DNA from 4 places in the Ruegeria sp. CDSA021 genome. Region 1 is predicted to be linked to each of the others. Evidence: riboswitches for the same ligand, from Rfam matches in the RefSeq annotation. Region 1 holds a riboswitch; each other region holds the start of a gene.
What was found. Region 1 has a riboswitch for cobalamin ahead of AC2FLD_RS06595 (DUF1636 family protein). Riboswitches for the same ligand answer to the same signal wherever they lie in the genome.
Positions count from the first base shown of each region.

Region 2: linked by a shared signal. The riboswitch ahead of AC2FLD_RS04035 (DUF1636 family protein) and the one ahead of AC2FLD_RS06595 (DUF1636 family protein) in region 1 are both predicted to bind cobalamin.
Region 3: linked by a shared signal. The riboswitch ahead of AC2FLD_RS15660 (energy-coupling factor ABC transporter permease) and the one ahead of AC2FLD_RS06595 (DUF1636 family protein) in region 1 are both predicted to bind cobalamin.
Region 4: linked by a shared signal. The riboswitch ahead of AC2FLD_RS14605 (hypothetical protein) and the one ahead of AC2FLD_RS06595 (DUF1636 family protein) in region 1 are both predicted to bind cobalamin.

Region 1 is NZ_JBXWQJ010000004.1:58,038-63,291, forward strand. Features, by position in the region: gene AC2FLD_RS06585 (carbohydrate kinase family protein) at 1-619, shown strand, start outside; gene AC2FLD_RS06590 (D-lyxose/D-mannose family sugar isomerase) at 636-1,301, shown strand; cobalamin riboswitch at 1,401-1,597, shown strand; gene AC2FLD_RS06595 (DUF1636 family protein) at 1,696-2,052, shown strand; gene AC2FLD_RS06600 (ABC transporter ATP-binding protein) at 2,049-2,825, shown strand; gene AC2FLD_RS06605 (ABC transporter substrate-binding protein) at 2,838-3,788, shown strand; gene AC2FLD_RS06610 (FecCD family ABC transporter permease) at 3,790-4,800, shown strand; gene AC2FLD_RS06615 (LysR family transcriptional regulator) at 4,803-5,254, opposite strand, start outside.
Region 2 is NZ_JBXWQJ010000002.1:364,813-370,066, reverse strand. Features, by position in the region: partial or broken gene AC2FLD_RS04040 (NAD(P)-dependent oxidoreductase) at 230-1,192, opposite strand; cobalamin riboswitch at 1,333-1,549, shown strand; gene AC2FLD_RS04035 (DUF1636 family protein) at 1,644-2,018, shown strand; gene cobW (cobalamin biosynthesis protein CobW) at 2,020-3,075, shown strand; gene cobN (cobaltochelatase subunit CobN) at 3,079-5,254, shown strand, end outside.
Region 3 is NZ_JBXWQJ010000011.1:160,331-165,584, reverse strand. Features, by position in the region: gene ahcY (adenosylhomocysteinase) at 1-918, opposite strand, end outside; gene AC2FLD_RS15670 (hypothetical protein) at 1,023-1,337, opposite strand; gene AC2FLD_RS15665 (HD domain-containing protein) at 1,544-2,137, shown strand; gene AC2FLD_RS15660 (energy-coupling factor ABC transporter permease) at 2,294-2,974, opposite strand; cobalamin riboswitch at 3,027-3,168, opposite strand; gene AC2FLD_RS15655 (ActR/PrrA/RegA family redox response regulator transcription factor) at 3,339-3,893, opposite strand; gene AC2FLD_RS15650 (SCO family protein) at 3,975-4,601, opposite strand; gene regB (sensor histidine kinase RegB) at 4,693-5,254, shown strand, end outside.
Region 4 is NZ_JBXWQJ010000010.1:128,333-133,586, reverse strand. Features, by position in the region: gene rsgA (ribosome small subunit-dependent GTPase A) at 1-462, shown strand, start outside; gene AC2FLD_RS14610 (alpha/beta hydrolase family protein) at 499-1,356, opposite strand; cobalamin riboswitch at 1,488-1,709, shown strand; gene AC2FLD_RS14605 (hypothetical protein) at 1,801-2,208, shown strand; gene AC2FLD_RS14600 (protein-tyrosine phosphatase family protein) at 2,211-2,711, opposite strand; gene AC2FLD_RS14595 (DNA polymerase III subunit gamma/tau) at 2,884-4,647, shown strand; gene AC2FLD_RS14590 (TauD/TfdA dioxygenase family protein) at 4,735-5,254, shown strand, end outside.

The DNA.
Region 1 (5,254 bases):
GGCCGGGCGCATGTTGCTTCCCGAAGATATGCCGGATCAGCTTCCGGCTGTCACAACCTTGTATCTTGGGGGGATCAGCCTAGCGTGCGAGCCCTGTGCCGATGCCTACGCGTCATTGCTGAACCAGCACGGAGGCGATCGGGCAGTGATGCTGGACCCCAATATCCGTCCGGGTTTCATCGCAGATCAAACCCGGTATCGAACACGCCTGAACCGGATGATCGCCCAATCGGATATCGTCAAAGTATCGGACGAGGATCTGGACTGGATCATTCCCGGCAGTGAACCCGAAGCGGCAAAGGCCGCCTTGCTGTTGCAGACCGGACCATCGGCCCTGATCGTGACCCGGGGCCGCGACGGCGCGAACGGATATTTGGCGGATGGGTCACAGGTATCCGTGCCAGTGAAACCGGTGCAGGTCGTCGATACAATCGGTGCCGGAGATACGTTCAATGCAGGCGTGTTGACCGAACTCCACCGAGCGGGTCATCTGACAAAACCGGGGGTGCGAAACCTGACCCCCGACGCTTTGCGCGCGGCAATGGCCTTGGGCGCTGAGGTTGCAGCTGTAACCGTTTCCCGTGCCGGGGCAGAGCCGCCTTGGGCACATGAGCTTTGATCATTGAGGTTAGCCAATGAAGCGATCCGAAATAAACCGCATCAAGTCTGAAGCGCAGACTTTCATCCAATCCTTCGGAGCAGTGTTGCCGCCTTTCGCATATTGGTCGCCCGAGCAGCTGCGCAGCCCTGAGGCGCAGACGATCCGAGACCGGGGCTTGGGTTGGGACATTACCGATTACGCCCAAGGCCGGTTTGACGAGTTGGGCCTTTTTCTTTTTACCCTGCGCAATGGTGAAGTGAACGATTTGAAATCCGGTCGTGGGATGCTGTACGCAGAAAAGCTATTGATCTCGAAAGATAAACAGCTATCCCCAATGCATCGTCACATCGTAAAGGCTGAAGACATCATCAACCGGGGCGGCGGCGATCTGGTGCTGGAGATTTACGCGTCAGACCCTGAGGGAGGCATCGACCGGGACACGCCTATTACGGTGCCAAGCGATGCCTGCCCGGTTACCCTAAAACAAGGCGAGCATCTGCGCCTGAAACCAGGGCAAAGCGTGACCTTGATGCCAGGCGTCTGGCACGCTTTTTGGGCAGAACGCGGCGATTGCCTGATTGGCGAGGTTTCGACCGTGAATGACGACCGCACCGATAATGTGTTCGAAGACCCAATCCCGAGGTTCTCGAAAATCGAGGAAGATGCCGAACCCGATTTCCTTCTTGTTTCAGACTACTAAGGTTGATCCAGTTGAGCCTGTGCAAAAGGAATAGCGGGCACAACACTTGTTTTTCGTGCCAGCCCCAGTTTCCTACCGCTTGACAAGTCTTGCATTGCCGGACTAGCTGATCTCGATGGTTCCGCAAGGGATGAAAATGGGAATACGGTACGGCGCACCCTTGCGCCAAGTCCGTGACTGCCCCCGCAACTGTAAGCGGAGAGCGACGCCACTTCACCACTGACCTCGAGGGGTTGGGAAGGTTGGCCGAGCCTTGACCCGCAAGTCAGGAGACCTGCCATCGCATGTTAAACCAACCCGGGGCGGGGCGTCCTGGAAGGAGGCTCGATGGCGCGTTTGCGTGAAAACCCGGTATGGTCCCCCTGTCTGTGTCCGACAAAAGACGGAGACGGCAATGACCACCTATCCTGAGCATTTCGTTCTGATCTGTTCCACATGTCAAGGAACGATGACGGCGGAAGCCGTGCAAACCGCATTGGACGATCGGTTGCCAGACGGTTTTGAAATCCGGTTGATTGCCTGCATGGCAGGTTGTGAACGGGCCATGACCGTTGGTTTTCAGGCTACGGGAAAAGCGCAGTACCTGTTTGGCGATATTGAGACGGCCAACGATCTGACCGCTCTGGTTGAATTTGCAACCCAGTTTGGCGACAGCAAAGACGGCTGGACCAGCGCTTCAGATCGCCCCCCTGCCCTGTTTGCCAAAACCTTGTCGCGGATGCCTGCCATGCCATCGCAGGGGGCTTCATGAGTTTTCTGGTTGTCGAAGATCTGGAGTACTATGCCCTGAATGGCGATGTGCTGCTTCAGGATGTGTCATTCAGTCTCGACGAAGGCTCAATTCTCGCAATCGCTGGACCAAATGGTGCCGGAAAAACCACTCTGCTGAACTTGCTGTGCGGAATTGAAAGGCTGGTTCTGGGGGACGTTCGCGTCCGAAATCAAAGCCTCCGTACTCTTACCGCTCATGAACGTGCTCGAACCATTGCAGTGGTTGGCCAGCAGGAAATGCCAGATGCTCGATTGCGTCTGCGCGACTATGTTGCTCTGGGGCAAATCCCGATTAAAGCTGATCGATCGGCAGGAGAACATAAAGAGGATCTTGATCGGGTTCTGGCGACGGCCGGTCTGTTGCATCTTGCCGGAAAACCCATAGGCCAACTATCGGGAGGCGAACGCCAGCGGGCGCATATCGCGCGGGCGCTGGCACAAAACCCGTCTTTACTGTTTTTGGACGAACCGACAAACCATCTGGACCCGGATGCCAAGGGGCACATGCTGTCCTTGGTTGCCGAGTTGGGCGTAACGGTGGTCATGATCGTGCATGATCTGGTCATGATTCCGGAATTCGCCACCCATGTTGCGTTGATGAAATCCACACGCCTGACAGGGTTCGGACCTGTTAGCGACGTACTGACCCCCGACCGGGTGCGCGACACCTTTGGCGTGGATTACCTGTGCTTTCAGCATGAAGGCCGCATGATCCCTGCCTTGGATATCCGAAAAAGAAAACTGTCATCATAACAGGAGCTTACAATGATGCACAAACTCTGGCCCGTGGCTTTGTTCACCGGTCTGGCCAGCGGCGCGGCTGCAGATGCTATAACAGTGGACAATTGCGGTGAAACGTTGGTGTTTGAAACCGCACCGGAACGTCTTGTCGTGCATGACATGAACATGACAGACATGGCTTTCGCCCTTGGCCTGCAAGACCAGATCGTGGGCCTGACCGGCATCACCGGATGGTACAAGACAAGCCCTGATTTTGAAGCGCAACGCGGCGAAATTCCTGAGCTTGCGCCCAAATACCCAACCATCGAAAACCTCGTCTCGGTCGAGCCGGACCTGTTCTTTGCAGGCTGGTATTATGGCATGAAGCCGGGTGGCGACGTGACCCCGGACACTTTGGAACCCTTCGGCATCAAGACCATGGTTCTGACCGAAAGCTGTATCCATTTGGACAAGGATCGCCCCACGGCCAGCATGGATCTGCTGTTCAACGACGTGTTGCGTCTTGGTCAGGTCATGCAGGTTGAAGACAAGGCCGAGGCACTGGTCGCGGGTTGGAAGGACCAACTGACCGCCATCGAAGCGAAAACTGTCGACTTGGCGAAAACGCGCGTCTTCCTCTTGGATGGGCCAGCAGATGCGCCTTTCACAGCCGGCAAATTCGCAATTCCCGACGCAATGATTGCAGCGGCCGGAGGCGAAAGCGTGACCCATGATCTGGAAACAAGCTGGGGCCGCACTTCGTGGGAGGCCGTGGCTGCCGCCAACCCTGAGTTCCTGGTATTGCTGGACTATCAGACCGGAAACGGTGCAGAAGATACTTTCCAGTTTCTGAAAGATCATCCAGTTATGTCACAAACCGATGCCGTCAAGAACGAACGCTGGATTGGCCTGCGTTACGAAGAACTGACACCTGGACCGGCGAACATTGAAGCCATTGAGAAGATGGCCAAAGCGATGCATCCGGAGATCAACTGATATGGTCCATTTGGGCCGTTCGATATTGCTGGGGGCGATCGTTTTGATCGCCCTTTTGCTGCTGTCCATCGTTTATGGAACGACGCAAATTCCGGTGCGCGACGTGATCTCGGCGATTGGCCTGGGTACGGGTCTTGTCGAAGGTGACATGTCCCCCATGCACCGGATCGTGTTTGACTTGCGCCTGCCCCGAGCTTTGTTCGCTGCGGTGATTGGCGCGGGTCTTGGGGTTGTAGGTGTGGTTCTGCAAACCACTACGCGCAACGATCTGGCCGACCCTTTTCTGTTTGGCCTATCCTCGGGTGCGGCTGCGGGTGCGGTTCTGGTGATCACTGTCACCGGGGATGTACTGGGCATATGGACCTTACCTTTGGCCGCGTTTTGCGGGGGTCTGATCGCATCGGCTATCGTTCTGGCACTGGTCCAGGGTTTGCGCACAAGTGCGCCGGAAAAATTGATTCTAGCCGGTTTAGCCGTCTCCTTTCTGTTTTCCGCAATCACGAACTACTTGATTTTCTCTGGCGACAATCGCGCGGCGCATTCGGTCATATTCTGGATGCTGGGTGGGTTGGGACTCGCCCGGTGGCAGACATTCCCCCTGGTCGTGATCGGTCTGGGGTTGATCCTGAGCTACGCCCTTTATCGCAGCCGCTGGCTAGATGCGTTGCTGACTGGTGATTTCACAGCCTCTTCACTTGGTATCCCGGTTCAGGGCTTACGTTTTCGCATGTTCTTTGTCGCCGCTTTGGCAACGGCCAGCTTTGTGTCCGTGGTTGGTGTCATCGGCTTTGTGGGCCTGATGGTGCCTCATATCGCGCGCGGCATTGCTGGCACGCTGCACCGGAATCTGTTGGTCACTTCAGCCATTGTGGGGGCGATCCTGCTGACGCTGTCGGATATTCTGTCGCGCCTCCTTCTGGCCCCCCAGGAACTGCCCGTGGGCATCGTGACAACGTCAATCGGCTCGCTTTTTGTATTCTTGTATCTGTTCAAATCGTCGCGCGGTGACTAAGTTCAGCCATTCGCCCAGTTATTTGTTTCGTAGGACAAAAGTTCTTGCACCAAAGGGTTTGGGAACCGGCGTTTGAATGTGATCGCGTGGAAGTTTTCCTTGATTTTCGGGTGCTCCTGCGCCTCGACCAACCGACCCGAATTCAACTCATCCCGAACCACGATCGGCGCCACCAGAGCCAGGCCAATGTCTTCCCGCGCCAGCAGCCGCATCATGGCCATGTCGTCCACCTCAGCGGCCACCTGAGGGCGCACCGACATGCGGCTGGCCATGGCGTCAAAGGCTGTGCGGACAGTGTTGTTCATTGTAGGCAGGATGAAAGGTTGTTCTTCCAAAAGGTCCCGTATGGGACGTTTCGGATCCAGACGATCCGGAGTGCCCACGATGCTTACCGGTTGTTCCGCCAGATGATGGGTGACGAAATTGGTCAAGCTGTCGCTTGCCGGTTCATGAT
Region 2 (5,254 bases), on a different contig from region 1:
TTGCGCTGCAGAGATACCTCTGAGGGGGCCATGGCTGGATGTGGTTGTGCATTATCTTGAGGGCAACGTCGCCCTCTCCAAGAAAAGCCTGAGCGAGAGTCAACCTGACAAAAACCGCCAGTATCATGGGGCACGCACAGGTCAATGTCGCGCTGGGGATGGCAAAGGGTACTCGGTCTTGAACAATCGCAATACCGGGCGGCCCTTTGCCACCAATAACATCCGGCGTTCAGTGCCCGATCCGGTTTTGCGGGACGACCTCATACCCAGGCTCTTCGGGCTCATCATCCAGCATCTCGGGTGGAAATCCCGGCGCGCGGATGTCCAGACCGGTAGCCTCTTCCAATCGTTTGATGATGTTTGGCGACAACTCGCGTTCGCCATACCTTGCGATGGCGTCCTCGAAGATCTTGATCATGACCGGGTTCATCTCAAGCGGCACACCGGCGCGGTCCGCGACCTCCTGAAACAGACCTATATCCTTTTTCACCAAATCCATGGTGAACGAAATATCGCGGGATCCATTCAGGATGACCTGGCTTTCGGTTTCATGCACAAAGGACGTGCCAGAAGAGATTTTGATGGCCTCATAGGTCGTGCCCAGATCCATACCTGCTGCCTTGGCAGTCACCAGTGCTTCGGCACAGGTGATCAGATTGGCTGTGGCCAGATAGTTGGTCAGCACCTTCAGAACCGAGGCAGAGCCCAGTTCACCGGTGTGCAAAACACGCCGCCCCATGGTGGTCAGAAACGGTAGAATCCGTTCGAACGTTGCACGATCACATCCCGCGAAGATCGAGATATTGCCAGTGGCTGCCCGATGACACCCACCTGAAACCGGGCAATCCACCGCCGCGCCACCGCGTTCGATTACCTCAGCGCCCAGACGCTTGACCTCGGCTTCATCGGTGGTCGACATCTCCATCCAGATCTGGCCGGGGCCAACCTCCGGCAGCATCTCCTGCATCACGGCGTCCGAGGCTGCAGGCGACGGCAGGCAAGTGATGACCGCATCACAGTCCCGCATCAACTGAGCCGGACCCTCTGCTGCCTTTGCGCCTTGGGCGACAAACTCGGCCACCAGATCCGCGTTCAGATCATGCACCGTCAGATCAATACCATTTCGCAGCAAGGATCCTGACAGCTTGCCGCCGACATTTCCCAACCCGATAAATCCAACTTTCATATGTCGCCTCTCCCTGTTGGCATGTGCCCGTCATGCGATCACGGATTTATGCGACCATTCATGCCGCCCAACGACAACCGCAGGTCGCTTTTCGCATCCTTCCCCAGATGTTACGCGTAACGCGCTTGACAAGCGGGTCAGCGGTGCCGCATGTCCCTTTCGTTGGTGTCTGCAACAGCAGATGAAAAGGGAATGCGTCAACGGGTTGTCCGCCAAACGCAGCCGCCCCCGCGACCGTGACCGGAGAGGGTGCCCAATGCCACTGGCCAAGGCCGGGAAGGCGGGACATCCGACAGAGGACCCTTACGAACCGGGCCTCTGACATCCGCAAGCCGGGAGACCTGCCAGCACCCGAAGTTGAAACCGGGCGGGGTGTTCCGGTGTCGGGTCCATGTTGCAACACGTGGCCCGCTTGAAACCCCGTCCCCCGCGAAGAGGATTTGGGGGGATGAGAGATATGACTGAGACCGCACCGGTCGAGCTGCTGGTCTGTACGACCTGCCGCCGCGGTCAGGCTGTTGAGGATGATGCGCAGCGTCCCGGCACATTGCTGCACCAGGCCTTGGAACAGGCCGAATTGCCCGACGGCATTACCCTGAAACCCGTCGAGTGCCTTTCGAATTGCGATCAGGGCTGTTCCATAGTGCTGCGCGGTGGCCCGGATCGCTGGACCTTTGTTTATGAGAACTTGAATGAGGTTGATCATGTCGATGTCATCATCGACGGCATCACAAAGTATCTGGCCACCGAAGACGGCTTGGTCAAATGGCGCGAGCGCCCCGAACATTTCCGCAAAAACTGCGCCTCCCGCATTCCCCCGATTGGAGCCTGACATGTCGAACCTTGAAAAACTGCCCGTCACCGTGATCACCGGATTTCTGGGCTCGGGCAAGACGACACTGGTCAAACACCTGATGCAGAACCCACAGGGCAAGCGTCTGGCCGTGGTCGTCAACGAGTTCGGCGATGTGGGTGTCGATGGCGACATCCTGAAATCCTGTGCCATCCCGGACTGTCCGGCGGAAAACATCATGGAACTGGCAAACGGCTGCATCTGCTGCACCGTGGCCGACGATTTCATCCCAACCATCGAAGCCTTGATGGCGCTGGAGCCGCGCCCTGAGCATATCCTGATCGAAACCTCGGGCCTCGCTCTGCCCAAACCGTTACTCAAAGCCTTCGACTGGCCCGATATTCGCTCGAAGATCACCGTGGATGGCGTGATCGCTCTGGCCGATGCCGAGGCCGTCGCCGCCGGTCGGTTTGCACCGAATGTCGAAGCCGTGGATGCTCAGCGCATGGCCGACGACTCGATCGACCACGAAACGCCACTGTCCGAAGTGTTCGAGGATCAGATTTCCTGCGCCGACATCATCCTGCTGACGAAACCCGATCTGGCGGGCCCCGAGGGCGTGGCCAAGGCCAAAGAAGTCATCGCCGCCGAAGCGCCGCGCCCCCTGCCCGTGGTTGAGGTTGCCGAAGGCGTTGTGGATGTCCGCGTCGTGCTGGGCCTGGAAGCCGCTGCCGAGGATGACATGGATGCCCGCCCGTCGCATCACGACGGTCACCATGATCACGAACACGACGATTTTGAAAGCATCATCGTCGAACTGCCAGAACAGACCGACCCGGCCGCGCTGGTCACCAATATCGAACGCTTGGCGACCGAGCTGAACATCTTGCGCGTCAAGGGTTACGCTGCCGTCCAAGGCAAACCCATGCGCCTTCTCGTTCAAGCCGTCGGTGCGCGCGTTCGTCACCAGTATGACCGTCCGTGGGAACCGGGTGAAGAGCGCCGCTCGCGTCTGGTGGTCATTGCCGAGCATGACGACATCAAAGAGGCTGAAATCCGCGAGATCCTCGCGGGCGTCACCGAGGCCGCCGAGTAACCCATGCACGTCGTCTTCCGCGAAAGCCACGGGCTCGAGGAAACCGAGACCCCAACCGATCTGGGTCAAAGCCCGGCGGATCTGGTTGTCTTGTCCTTCTCGGACAGTGACCTCGGCGCATTCGCGGCGGGATGGCATCGCGGTGGCGGGCCCGAGGGGCGGATGCCGACGCTTCGACTGGCCAACCTGACGGCGCTCAAGCACCCTCTGTCCGTCGACACCTATGTCGAGCAGACGCTGGACGGCGCCAAGGGTATTCTGATCCGCTTGATTGGCGGCGTGCCTTACTGGTCGTACGGCTTGCAGCAGGTTCTGGCACTGGCGCAGGCCAAGGGCATCGCGCTAGCCGTGCTGCCAGCGGATGGGCGCGAGGATACGCGGCTGGATGACTATTCCACCCTGCCCGTTTCAACCCTGCGCCGTCTGGCCCATCTGTGCGACACCGGTGGTGAGGTCGCAGCGCAAGCCGCATTGGCACAGATGGCCTTGGCAGCCGGGCTTTATGCCGGGCCGGTGATGGGCGCGAAGACCTTGCCCGAATGCGGGGCATGGTGCCCGGATCGCGGCGTGATTCCAGCGGACACTGCGTTCGAAGGGGACGCGAAATGTATCGTCGTCACGTTTTATCGCGCCTATCTGACGTCGGCCGACACCGCCCCTGTCGCAGCTCTGATCCGCAGCTTGCGCGCGCGCGGGTTCGCGGCAGTGGGCCTGTACGCGCCGTCCCTCAAGGCACCTGCAGCAGCCGATTGGTTGCGCGAGACTCTTGGGACGTTGACCCCCGCTGCGATCATCAACGCCACGTCTTTTTCCGGCAAAGGTGCGTCGGGCACTTCCCCGCTGGACGCCGCCAACGTGCCGGTATTTCAGATCGCTCTGGCCACCTCGCGCCGCAAAGCCTGGGCTGAGGCGGAACGAGGCCTCTCGCCCGCTGACCTGGCAATGCATGTTGTATTGCCCGAGGTAGACGGACGAATTTCGGCGGGCATCGCCTCGTTCAAGGAACCAGGCAAACGCGACCCACATCTGGAATATTCCCGCTTCGCCCACCGGGCCGAGGCGGAACGGATCGAAGCCATCATCGACCGGGTGTCAGGCTGGCTGAGTCTGACCGACAAACCGAAGGCGGATCAGATCCCTGCGCTGGTGCTGTCGACCTATCCCGGCAAAGACTGGCAGATGGCCCATGCCGTGGGCCTGGACGCACTGGCCTCTGCCGAGGCAATGCTGTCCGACCTTCAAAACGAAGGCTATGAGACCGCACCAGCGGAACCAATTTCCGAGGCGTTGCCAGACGCCCGGATTTCCTGGCCGCTGGAAGAGTATTTGGGCGCTTTGGCCAAACTGCCGGAACAATTGCAAACCGACCTTCAAACGGTTTGGGGCAATTGCGAAGACGATCCCGCCTTCGATGATGGCGCGTTTCACTTTACAGCCCTGCGCCGGGGCAAAGCTCTGGTCGCTCTGCAGCCCGAACGCGGATCGCCCGAACTCCGCGATGACGACTACCACGACCTGTCGCGCACGCCGCGCCACGGCTATGTCGCGTTTTACTTGTGGCTGCGCAAAGGTCTGGGCGCAGATGCGCTGATCCATATCGGTGCCCACGGAACGCTGGAATGGTTGCCCGGAAAATCGGTTGCCTTATCCGCCGACTGCTGGCCCGAGGCGCTGATCCGCGACCTGCCGGTAATCTACCCCTTCATCGTCAACGACCCCGGCGAAGCTGCGCAGGCCAAGCGCCGGATCGGGGCCGTCACGCTGGGCCATATCCCGCCGCCGATGAAGGAAAGCGGTACACCGGACCGGATGGTGCGGTTGGAATCGCTGCTGGATGAATTCTCGAATGCAGACGGGCTTGACCCCAAACGCCGGGACCGTTTGCAAGAAGATATCCGGGACGAAGCGCAAGCCATCGGTCTGGAAAGCGATCTTGGCCTCGATCAGGCCACCTGCACCGCCGAGGCGATCACCCGGATCGACCGTTTTGTCTGTGACATCAAGGAAAGTCAGTTCGGAGACGGGCTGCATATCTTTGGCAGGGTGCCCGAGGTGACGGGCAATTTCGACCCGGCAGCATCTGCTCAAGCCGAACGTGGCGCTTTGATCGACGCGCTTGCGGGCAAGCGGATCGAAGCTGGCCCATCTGGTTCCCCCTATCGCGGGCGGTCGGATGTGC
Region 3 (5,254 bases), on a different contig from region 1:
GGTGATGAAGATGTCGGCGCTGTCGATTTCATCTTCCAGCAGGGTCACTTCAAACCCGTCCATCGCGGCTTGCAGCGCGCAGATCGGGTCAACTTCGGTGACTTTCACACGGGCACCCGCGCCGCGCAGCGAAGCGGCCGAACCTTTGCCCACATCGCCGTAACCGCAAACCACGGCAACCTTACCGGCCATCATGGTGTCGGTGGCGCGGCGGATGCCATCGACCAGCGATTCCTTACAGCCGTATTTGTTGTCGAATTTCGACTTGGTGACGCTGTCGTTCACGTTGATCGCCGGGAAGGGCAGTTGGCCGTCCTTAACCAGCTGATACAGGCGGTTTACGCCAGTAGTTGTTTCCTCAGAGACGCCCTGAATCTGGTCACGCATCTTGGTGAACCAGCCCGGCGATGCTTCCATGCGTTTGGCGATCTGCTTCTTGATCACTTCTTCCTCTTCCGAACCCGGAACAGGGATAATGTCTTCGCCCGCTTCCGCGCGGGCACCCAGCAGGATGTACAGCGTCGCGTCGCCGCCATCGTCCAGGATCATGTTCGGGCCGTCTGCGAACAGGAAGGATTTGTCCAGATAATCCCAATGCTCTTCCAGCGTCTGACCTTTAATGGCGAAGACAGGAATGCCAGCCTCGGCAATTGCTGCCGCCGCGTGGTCCTGGGTCGAGAAGATGTTGCACGATGCCCAGCGCACATCCGCGCCCAGCGCAACCAGCGTCTCGATCAGAACAGCAGTCTGGATTGTCATGTGCAGCGATCCAACGATGCGCGCACCTGACAAAGGCTTGCTTTCGCCGTATTCCGCACGCAGGGACATCAGGCCCGGCATTTCGGTTTCAGCAATATCCAATTCCTTGCGACCGAACCCGGCCAGTGAAATGTCCTTAACGATATAGTCCCCGGCCATCAGGCGCTCCATTTTTCCGGTTAAACTCAGTCCCGGCTGCCCCTAGCATTCCTTGGGGCAGGTGGCAATGTCGATGGCTTCGGATCGAAGGTTATGGGCCGCTGTCAGCTTGGGGTGCCTTCAATTTTTACTTTTGGTATCGCTTCGAAAAAATCTGTGCCGACGGCAACAATACAACTAATGCCGTTCGCATTGGTGACCAGTACGGTATAACTTCCGGTTTCTTTTGAGGTCCAGACCTCCATCACCGAATGCGCGCCACGCGTTTTTTGCAGGCCGCCAAAGGCCAATTCCTCGGCGTAATTTTCCTGCAATTTGGCGATAATATCGTCGCGCTCTGCGCAATTCTTGGCAAAGGCGGGCGGGGCTGTGGCAGCCATACCAAAGGTCAATGCAAGGGCGAACAAACGCTTGAACATGACAAACTCCTTTCATTTCGCGTTTCGCTTGTGAGAGGAGCACACCGGGAGAAGCATGTGCCCCCCTCGGTTTTTATGTCGGGATCGGATGATGTTGTTTCAAAGCACGAATGCTCAAGAAAACGTTGGCAGCAAGTGATCCTGACAGGTAGATCATACCATAAAATTACGATTTTAATGTGTTCGACTTCACAAGGCATGGCAAAATGGCAACACAACCCCGAGCATGGCAGAGGATGCTGTCAGGCCGCAGGCTGGACCTGTTGGACCCAACCCCGGTCGATATCGAGATCGAAGATATCGCGCATGGGCTGGCCTTTGTGGCCCGCTGGAACGGGCAGACAAACGGTGAATTCGCCTATTCCGTAGCCGAACATTCTCTGCTGGTCGAAGAGATTTTTGGCCGCATTGCCTCCAAAGCCCCCGCTAAATGGCGATTGGCAGCCTTGTTACATGACGCACCGGAATATGTGATCGGCGATATGATCTCACCCGTCAAATCCGCTGTAGGCCCGGACTATGGCGCACTGGATGACCGGTTGGCGGCGGCGATCCATATCCGATTCGGGTTGCCTGCTGAAGTGCCGAAGACGATCAAACGACAGATCAAGAAAGCCGACAAGATCAGCGCCTGGATGGAGGCCACCCAAATCGCGGGATTCTCTGAGCCAGAAGCGACCAAGTTCTTCGGTCGCCCGGATAAGGCGGTGATGGAGGGGTTGAGGATTACGCTGCGCCCGCCGGTCAAGGTGCGAGAGGCGTATATGGAACGACATGCGGCGTTAATAGCTTTTCTATAGAAAACCAATTTCAACCAATGTCCGGGTTGCACCCAAAGCTACCGAGATGATGCGGGGTAACGATTGACTGTGTTGACGATGTTGCAAGGGGATTCCATCAATACCGTCTAGGGTGATCTGTGGCACGAAGAGCACCACAGATCGTCAATTTCACGCCTAAGTGGCTGCGTTATGCAAACGGTTGGCGAACACGCCTTTGTCGGTCAGATCACGCAAGCTTTTCGCGCCTGCCAGAGCTGCCAGATCGGCCAACGGTTCGATCAGAATGACTAGCAGATACGCCACCCCAAAGCTGGTTACAGCTGTAAGGTTCTCGCTGCCGAAGCCTTGACCGTAAATCGCCCAGAAAGCCACCCAAGCCACAACACCACCCTGATAGACCGCTGACATCTTTAGTACGTCCAAGTACCGCAGATCGACATATGCAGTCGTCGATGGAATAACTTTCTTTGCCAGCGCGTCCACTGCAAAGAGCGGGAACAGCAGAGTGGAGATGTTCACAAAATACATTGGCAAATCAGTTGGGGCGAAAAGGAAACCCTGGATCGCCAAACCACCCGCAAGACCGAGGGCCGCAGGCCCGGAACCAAGTAGCAAAAACAGTGTCGTACCAAGGATTATGTGCACTTCGGAGATTCCAACAGCGAAGTGTGGCAAGATTTCAAAGAAGATGAACACCCCAAAAGCGGCAATGACAGACCGAACGCCAAATGAGACGACGGAGTGGGTTTGGAGATCATCATTGATCACTTTCAAGGAATAGCCCGCAGCGGCAGCAGCCGTCCCATAGGCGAGGGCCATTTTCGCGCCGTCAACGACGCCAGGTTCGATATGCATAGTAGAGTTCCTTTCGCGTCCACCCGACGCAGAAAAAGGGCCAGAAAATTCCGGCGGTTGCGTAAAGATGGTTGGTATCCTGACTCGTAGCCTTGAAAACTATGACTACTTACAGTTGCGGGGGCAGTCCGGGCTTTTACCTGGTTCCCAATTAAGACCTCCTCTCGAAGGTCACCATCGTCGCTACACTACACAAGCTAAGGTTCGGAGCAAGGCTTGATTGCGGCGCTTAGGCATTTGCCAGCGGCAGATGAAGCGGAAATTAGGTTGGTGAATATGAAAATCCGCTTTGCCCCGCAAAGCAGACTTAATCCGTGTCCTCAGAGCAGAATCTTGGTTCAGATTGAAACCAATTCGCCACTCGTCACCGCGGGCTACGCTTCGCCAAAATACGCTGCAACGTCCTGCGATGCATGTTCAGCCGGCGTGCGGTCTCCGACACGTTCCGGTCGCACAGTTCGTAGACCCGCTGAATATGCTCCCAGCGCACGCGATCCGCGCTCATGGGGTTTTCCGGCGGTGGCGGCAGTTCGTCGCCCTTGGCCAGCAGCGCATTGGTGATGTCGGTGGCATCGGCGGGTTTGGACAGGTAATCGGTTGCACCGATCTTGACGGCCGCTACGGCAGTGGCAATCGCGCCATATCCGGTCAGAACAACAACCCGGCTGTCGGGGCGCTTTTCCCGCAGCACTTCGACAACATCCAACCCGTTGCCGTCTTCCAGCCGCAAATCCACAACCGCGTAAGCGGGCGGGCGGGCGGTAGAAATGGCGCGGCCTGCGGCAACGGAACCGGCGGTTTCAACTTCGAATCCGCGCTTTTCCATGGCCTTGGCCAGACGTCTCAGAAACGGCTCGTCATCATCTACCAAAAGCAGGGACTTGTCAGGGCCGATATCAAGCTGAGAACTGTCTGCCATATGTTAGGTCTTTCCGTTATTTCATGCCTTTGGCTTGGGTATGAGTAATAGCAGCGCAGGAACAAAGGTCAAACAACCTTGTCACGATGCGGCCTGATCCAGAAAGCACCCAACCTTGTCCGCCATCTGCTCGGCCGTGTCATCGCGCTTGAAAAACTCAAGAAAACCGTGCTCGGGCGTGACCAGATAGGTGAAGGTGGAATGATCGACCAAATAAAACTCGTCGCTTTTGTCATGGGCCTTGTAATAGGTTTTGTAGGCTTTGCTAGCTGCTTTCACTTGCTCGGGCGAGCCGGTCAGCGCGATGGTTTTGCCGCCGAGGTTGAATGCATAGTCGGCCATCACTTCGGGCGTGTCGCGATCCGGATCAATTGAGATGAACAGCGGCGTCACCGATTGCCCGCGTTCAGCCAGAATATCGACGGCCTCGGCGTTGCGCGACATGTCGAAAGGGCAGACATCGGGGCAGAACGTATAACCGAAATAAACCAGCGTCGGTTCAGTGATCACGTCTGCGTCAGTGACCGTCTCACCCTTGCCGTTGACCAGCTCAAAGGGTCCGCCGATTGCTGCGGTTCCTCCGGCGATCTGGCTGGACCGGCACTGCGCGAACTGATCGCCAGTGCCACCACCACGCGTCAGAAGCCACATGGCCCCAAGGCCAATTACCAGTACAACAGCTGCAAGAATTGCGTATAGACGGGTCATTTCAGTTTTCCGGTCGCAAGGGGGTTGTTGATCGCTTCGGCTGGGACACCTATCAAGATGATCAGCCTTTGCAACAGGACATAAAGAACCGATGGCAGAATCCAATCAGACTTTTTGGCGCGGCCAGGAACGGAGCAGCTGGATTCGCCTGCGCACCCTGATCCTGTTGCGATGGGTGGCCATCATCGGCCAGTTCACTGCCATCACCGTTGCCCAGCAATATTATGACGTGCAGCTGCATCTGGGCCTGTGCTATCTGGCCATCGGCATTTCGGTCATGAGCAATTTTACGGCCATTTTGTTGTTCCCGCAGAACAAGCGCCTGACCGAGTTTGAAAATTTCTTGATGATCCTGTTTGATCTGCTGCAGCTGTCGATACTGCTGTATCTGACGGGGGGCTTGAACAATCCGTTTGCGCTGCTTCTGTTGGGGCCGGTTACAATTTCTGCCAATGTCATGAGCACCCGGTCGACCCTGATCGTTGGGGCTGTGGCGATTGTTCTGACCACGCTGCTGGCCGAGTTTCACCTGCCACTGCGCACCAATCTGGGGCTGGTTCTGGATATTCCGGATATTCTGCTGTTCGGCAATTGGGCCGCAATCGTCATCGCTATCGTTTTTATCGGAGCCTACTCCCACCGCGTCAGCTCTG
Region 4 (5,254 bases), on a different contig from region 1:
TCGTCAGGTGTTGGCAAGACGACACTGTCCAACGCCTTGACCGATCAAGATCTTGCCACGTCAGGTATTCGAGAGGACGACGCTCGCGGTCGGCACACAACTACGGCACGCGCATTACATCGGATGCGCAACGGCGGCTGGCTGATCGACACGCCTGGAATGCGCGCTTTGCGCTTGCTGGACGCTCAGGACGGTATCGACGAAGTTTTTTCAGACCTCACCGAACTTGGCCTGAACTGCCGCTTTTCAGATTGTCAGCACGACTCCGAGCCAGGCTGCGCGGTACAGCAGGCAATCAACCAAGGCGTGCTTGATCCTGCCCGCTTGGATCGTTGGCGAAAACTTCGGCGCGAAGATCAGCGCAACTCGGAAACTGTCGCCCAATCCCGGGCGCGGGACAAAGCGTTTGGTAAGATGGTGCGGGGTGTCATGCAGGAACAAAAACTGCGCAAAGGGCGATAGCTGGAAGGTGTACGTCAATTCGTGTGCCGCGCCTGGTCAAGCGATCAGGCGCGGCCATACTGCCGCATTGCGCCGGGCAAATGCTCCGATATGGCCAATCTCCGGCAATCCGAAATCATCAGACCTAAGCAGGTGCCGCTTAGCCTCGGTGCCATAAAGGTCGGCAAGCCGCCAGACCGCTTCTGGCGGGACCATCTGGTCGTCTTCGAAAGTGAACAAGTCCACGGGTGTACGAGAGCCGTCCCAACGCGTCTCCGGAAGGTATTGTCCGATTTCAGGCACATAACTCAAAGGTGCCGTGCACCATTTGCGCCATTGCCAGTAGACCGAGGCCGGCAAGTCCGCGCCAAACCCGATTGCCTTTCCCGGCAGATAGCCCAGCGCTTTTACCAGCAATGGCGCGTGCCCATACCAGAACACACCGGCCAATCCTCGATAAGGCCACGGGTGATCGCTCAGGGTCACAAGCCCCGAACACACGGAAATCATTCGATCGATCAGATCAATATCCGGCTGAACCGGCCCCAGCATCGCACCTACCGAATGACCAATTGTCCACTGCTGCGCATCAGGATAGCGCATGCGCATTTCCGTCCGCGCCGCTGGCATGTCGATCAAAGCCCAATCCGCCATTGTCGCACGCGCATCCTTCATACGGCCGGTCAGAGAATGCCCGAAATCCCGATAGTCATAAGTCAGGCACGCCATGCCTCGCTCTGCAGCCAGCCAACGTGCGAAGTGGCGATAATAGTCGCGCGGCACACCTGTTGCGCTGTTCAGAACAACCACGGTCTCGGGTTCTGTGATCGGTCGGTACAGCCGCGCTGATAAGGTCGTCGACCCGGACGGAAAGAGGAAATCTTCGGTCAAAACCGCCTGCTCTGTGTCCAACATGATCCCTGACCTTGCGCTGAAAATTGACTTGCTTACCTTCAATGGTGAAAACTCTACGCGGGAACTTTCCACCCATCCAGCATGACCAAACGTCGGGCGAAAAGATCAGCTTGACTCGGCACCGGGTCAGACGCTAGCGGTTGTGTGATGGTTCCTGTCCCCCACAAGGGGTCGGGATGAAAAGGGAACACGGTGCGGTTCAGCCTGGTCATTCGGGCGCAAACCAAATCCGCGACTGCCCCCGCAACTGTAAGCGGTGAGCAATGCCAAAACACCACTGGCCCCTGGGGCTGGGAAGGTCGGCAAAGCCAAGACCCGCAAGTCAGGAGACCTGCCATCGGAATTGAAACCGAAACTCGGGCGGGGTGTCCGGGCAGGTCCTGACTGCACTTTGCCGTCCCACCTGACCCGATCTTCCTGTCCAACACGCGCGGAGGGCGCAGGATGATCTGGAAGACAAAGACACATGAATACAGCGCAACAGTATGTCAGCGGACAGGCAAAACCTGCCCTGCCTTGGCGCGACTTGCGCGCTCGGTTTCCGAGGCTATGACTCAGGCCACAGCGGCCACAGGCGACGAATTCGAGTTTGATGGCGGCAGTGAATTGGCGCATTGCGCGGAAGGGTGCCACGCAACCGTTCGAGCTCAATCAGACAGAATTCGCATCTTTTGCGGCACACAGTCTGAAGTTCAGCCCGAGGACCTGAACGCGTACGCCGATCTGATCTTTGGGAATACGTTCACCACCTTGCCATCCGGCCTCATTGCAGACCCACCCTGCGCGATGATCGAGGTTGTAACGCTGCGGCCCCGCAAACCCGTGCACGCGCCTGAACATCTTTCGGCCTAAGACTACACGACCTGAGTCTGAAATTCCCGTGCCGCCCAGGCCAGTTGGGCATCTGTTTCCACTGCACAGGGACGCAACACCCGCAAACGCTCAAGGGCCTTGTCTGCCCGCTCGCCGCATTCGACCATCAGCCTCAGGACAACCATCCCCGACCTGCCGCAGCCGCCCCGACAATGCACCAGCACCCGGCCTCCTCCAGCCAGGGCGTGCCGGGCGGCGGCGCTGACGCCGGGCCATGCCTCTTCAACTGCTGCAGTAGGTGCACCAAAGTCTTCGATCGGCAGATGCACCCACCGGCTCGCGCGGCTTTGGATATCGCTGCCGAAATCCTGCGCCCCATGCTGAAGCAGCTCGACATCCGTTGTCATTGAAACAACAAGCCCCGGCTTCCATGCCGCAATCGTTTCAAGATCACCCCCGTAATCACCACCGCGTCCGGGCATCGACGTCAGGGCAAGCGTTCCCCCTGCGACTTGCAAAGCATAGATAACCAGCTGCGACATGAACCTGTGTCCTCCACCCAGAACTCGTTACAAATATGAGTCTTTAAATCTGTTGGAACAGCTTAGTGCGAAACCGGCCGGTTTCTAAATCAAAAATCATCGCGCCATGCTGTGGACGTAAACGACAGCGGCCACTACGCTGTGCCGAAGCCCCGAATCCGACCGAGAAAACATGACCGACACTCCCAGCCCCGCCTATCAGGTTCTCGCCCGCAAATATCGCCCGGAAACCTTTGCCGATCTGGTGGGCCAGGATGCCATGGTGCGCACCCTGAAAAACGCATTCGAAGCGGACCGGATTGCGCAGGCTTTCATCATGACCGGCATTCGCGGCACCGGTAAAACCACCACCGCGCGGATCATCGCCAAGGGCATGAACTGCATCGGTCCCGACGGCGCTGGCAGCCCAACGACCGAACCTTGCGGCCAATGCGAACATTGCGTGGCGATCATGGAAGGCCGCCATGTCGATGTGATGGAGATGGACGCCGCCAGCCGAACCGGTGTGAACGACATCCGCGAGATCATCGACAGTGTCCGCTATCGCGCCGCCAGCGCACGTTACAAGATCTACATTATCGACGAGGTTCACATGCTCTCGACCAGCGCCTTCAACGCGCTGCTCAAGACGCTTGAGGAACCGCCTGAGCATGTGAAATTCATCTTCGCAACCACCGAAATCCGCAAAGTGCCTGTCACGGTTCTGTCCCGCTGTCAGCGCTTTGATTTGCGCCGGATTGAACCAGAGGACATGATCGGCCTTCTGCAAAAGATCGCGGCTGCCGAAAACGCTCAGATCGCCGAAGATGCTCTGGCGCTGATCACCCGCGCAGCAGAAGGATCGGCAAGGGATGCAACCTCGCTGCTGGATCAGGCAATTTCGCACGGGGCAGGTGAAACCACGGCCGAACAGGTCCGCGCAATGCTGGGACTTGCGGACCGTGGCCGCGTTCTGGACCTGATGGACATGATCCTGCGTGGCGATGCCGCTGGCGCGCTGACGGAACTGAGCGGACAATACGCAGAAGGCGCAGACCCTTTAGCCGTCTTGCGCGATCTGGCCGAAATCACGCATTGGGTGTCCGTCGTAAAGATCACGCCCGACGCCGCCGAAGACCCGACTGTTTCGCCGGATGAACGGAGCCGTGGCCAGCACATGGCAGAGGCCCTGCCGATGCGTGTCCTGACCCGAATGTGGCAGATGCTGCTGAAGGCGCTTGAAGAAGTCTCTGCCGCGCCCAATGCCATGATGGCCGCTGAGATGGCTGTTATCCGCCTGACCCATGTGGCCGATCTGCCCAGCCCTGAAGAATTGATCAAACGGTTGCAGGACGCCCCGCCACCTCCGGCTGGTGGACCTGGTGGCGGCGCTTCGGTGTCCCGGCAGGGCGCAGTGCCTGTGCAGGCCAGCGCGGCCCCGGCACCTGCATACGCATCGCCCCCACGCGGCCCAAGCGGCGCGCCCGTTGCCGCATTGGCACAGGATGTCCAGACGGCCCTGGCCCGGTATCCGACCTTTGAACATGTGGTCGAACTGATCCGCACCAACCGCGACGTAAAGCTTCTGGTCGAAGTGGAAAACGGCGTGCGGCTGGTGTCTTATCAACCTGGCCGGATCGAATTCACCCCCGCCGCGCAGGCACCGACCGACCTGGCGCCCCGGTTGGGTTCTGCCCTGCAACGCTGGACCGGAAACCGGTGGGCTGTGTCGATAGTCTCGAACGGGGATGCACCGACGATTGCGGAAATTCGGGACGAGGCCGAGCTGGCCCTGAAAGCCGAAGCTGAACAACACCCTCTGGTTCAGGCTGTGCTTGCTCAATTTCCCAAGGCAAAGATCACAAAAATCGAGACGCCAGAGCAACGCGCTGCCCAAGTCGAAACCGAAGCGCTTCCCGAAGTCGAAGATGAATGGGACCCGTTCGAGGAAGACTGACCCGAAAGCGCTCGATCCCGTGTCGCAAACGAAGCAGATTGACACTTCAAACGATTACACCCTTCCATGATGTTAGGGAGGGATTGCATGCGAACGTCACCACTGCACCCACGTTTCGGATTGGTCGTTCACGACCTGGATCTGCGCGACGTCACCAAACAGCGTTATTTTCCGGAAATTCGGCAAGCGTTCGAAACCCATTCTGCGCTCTTGTTTCCTGCGCAATCGATATCTGACGCGGATCACATGCGTCTTGCCGAACTTTTTGGGCCATTGGAAAACCGGGAAGCCATGGCAGCGGGTCGCGATATTGAGTTTCAGCTTCCCGAGCTGACAAACAAGACCAAGGATGGACTGCGTGCGAAAGACGATTTGCGCCTGTTGGACTTGCAGGCCAACATGTTGTGGCACACGGACAGCACGTTCCTGCCGACGCCGGCGCTGATCAACATGCTAACTGCGAAAGTCGTACCTCCATCCGGCGGTGAAACAGAACTCGCGTCGACGCGTGCCGCTTGGGCGGATATGCCAGATCATCTGAAATCCGCCCTCAAGGATGCCATCATCTGGCATCGGTTGTCACATTCCCGATCAAAGATTTCAGCCG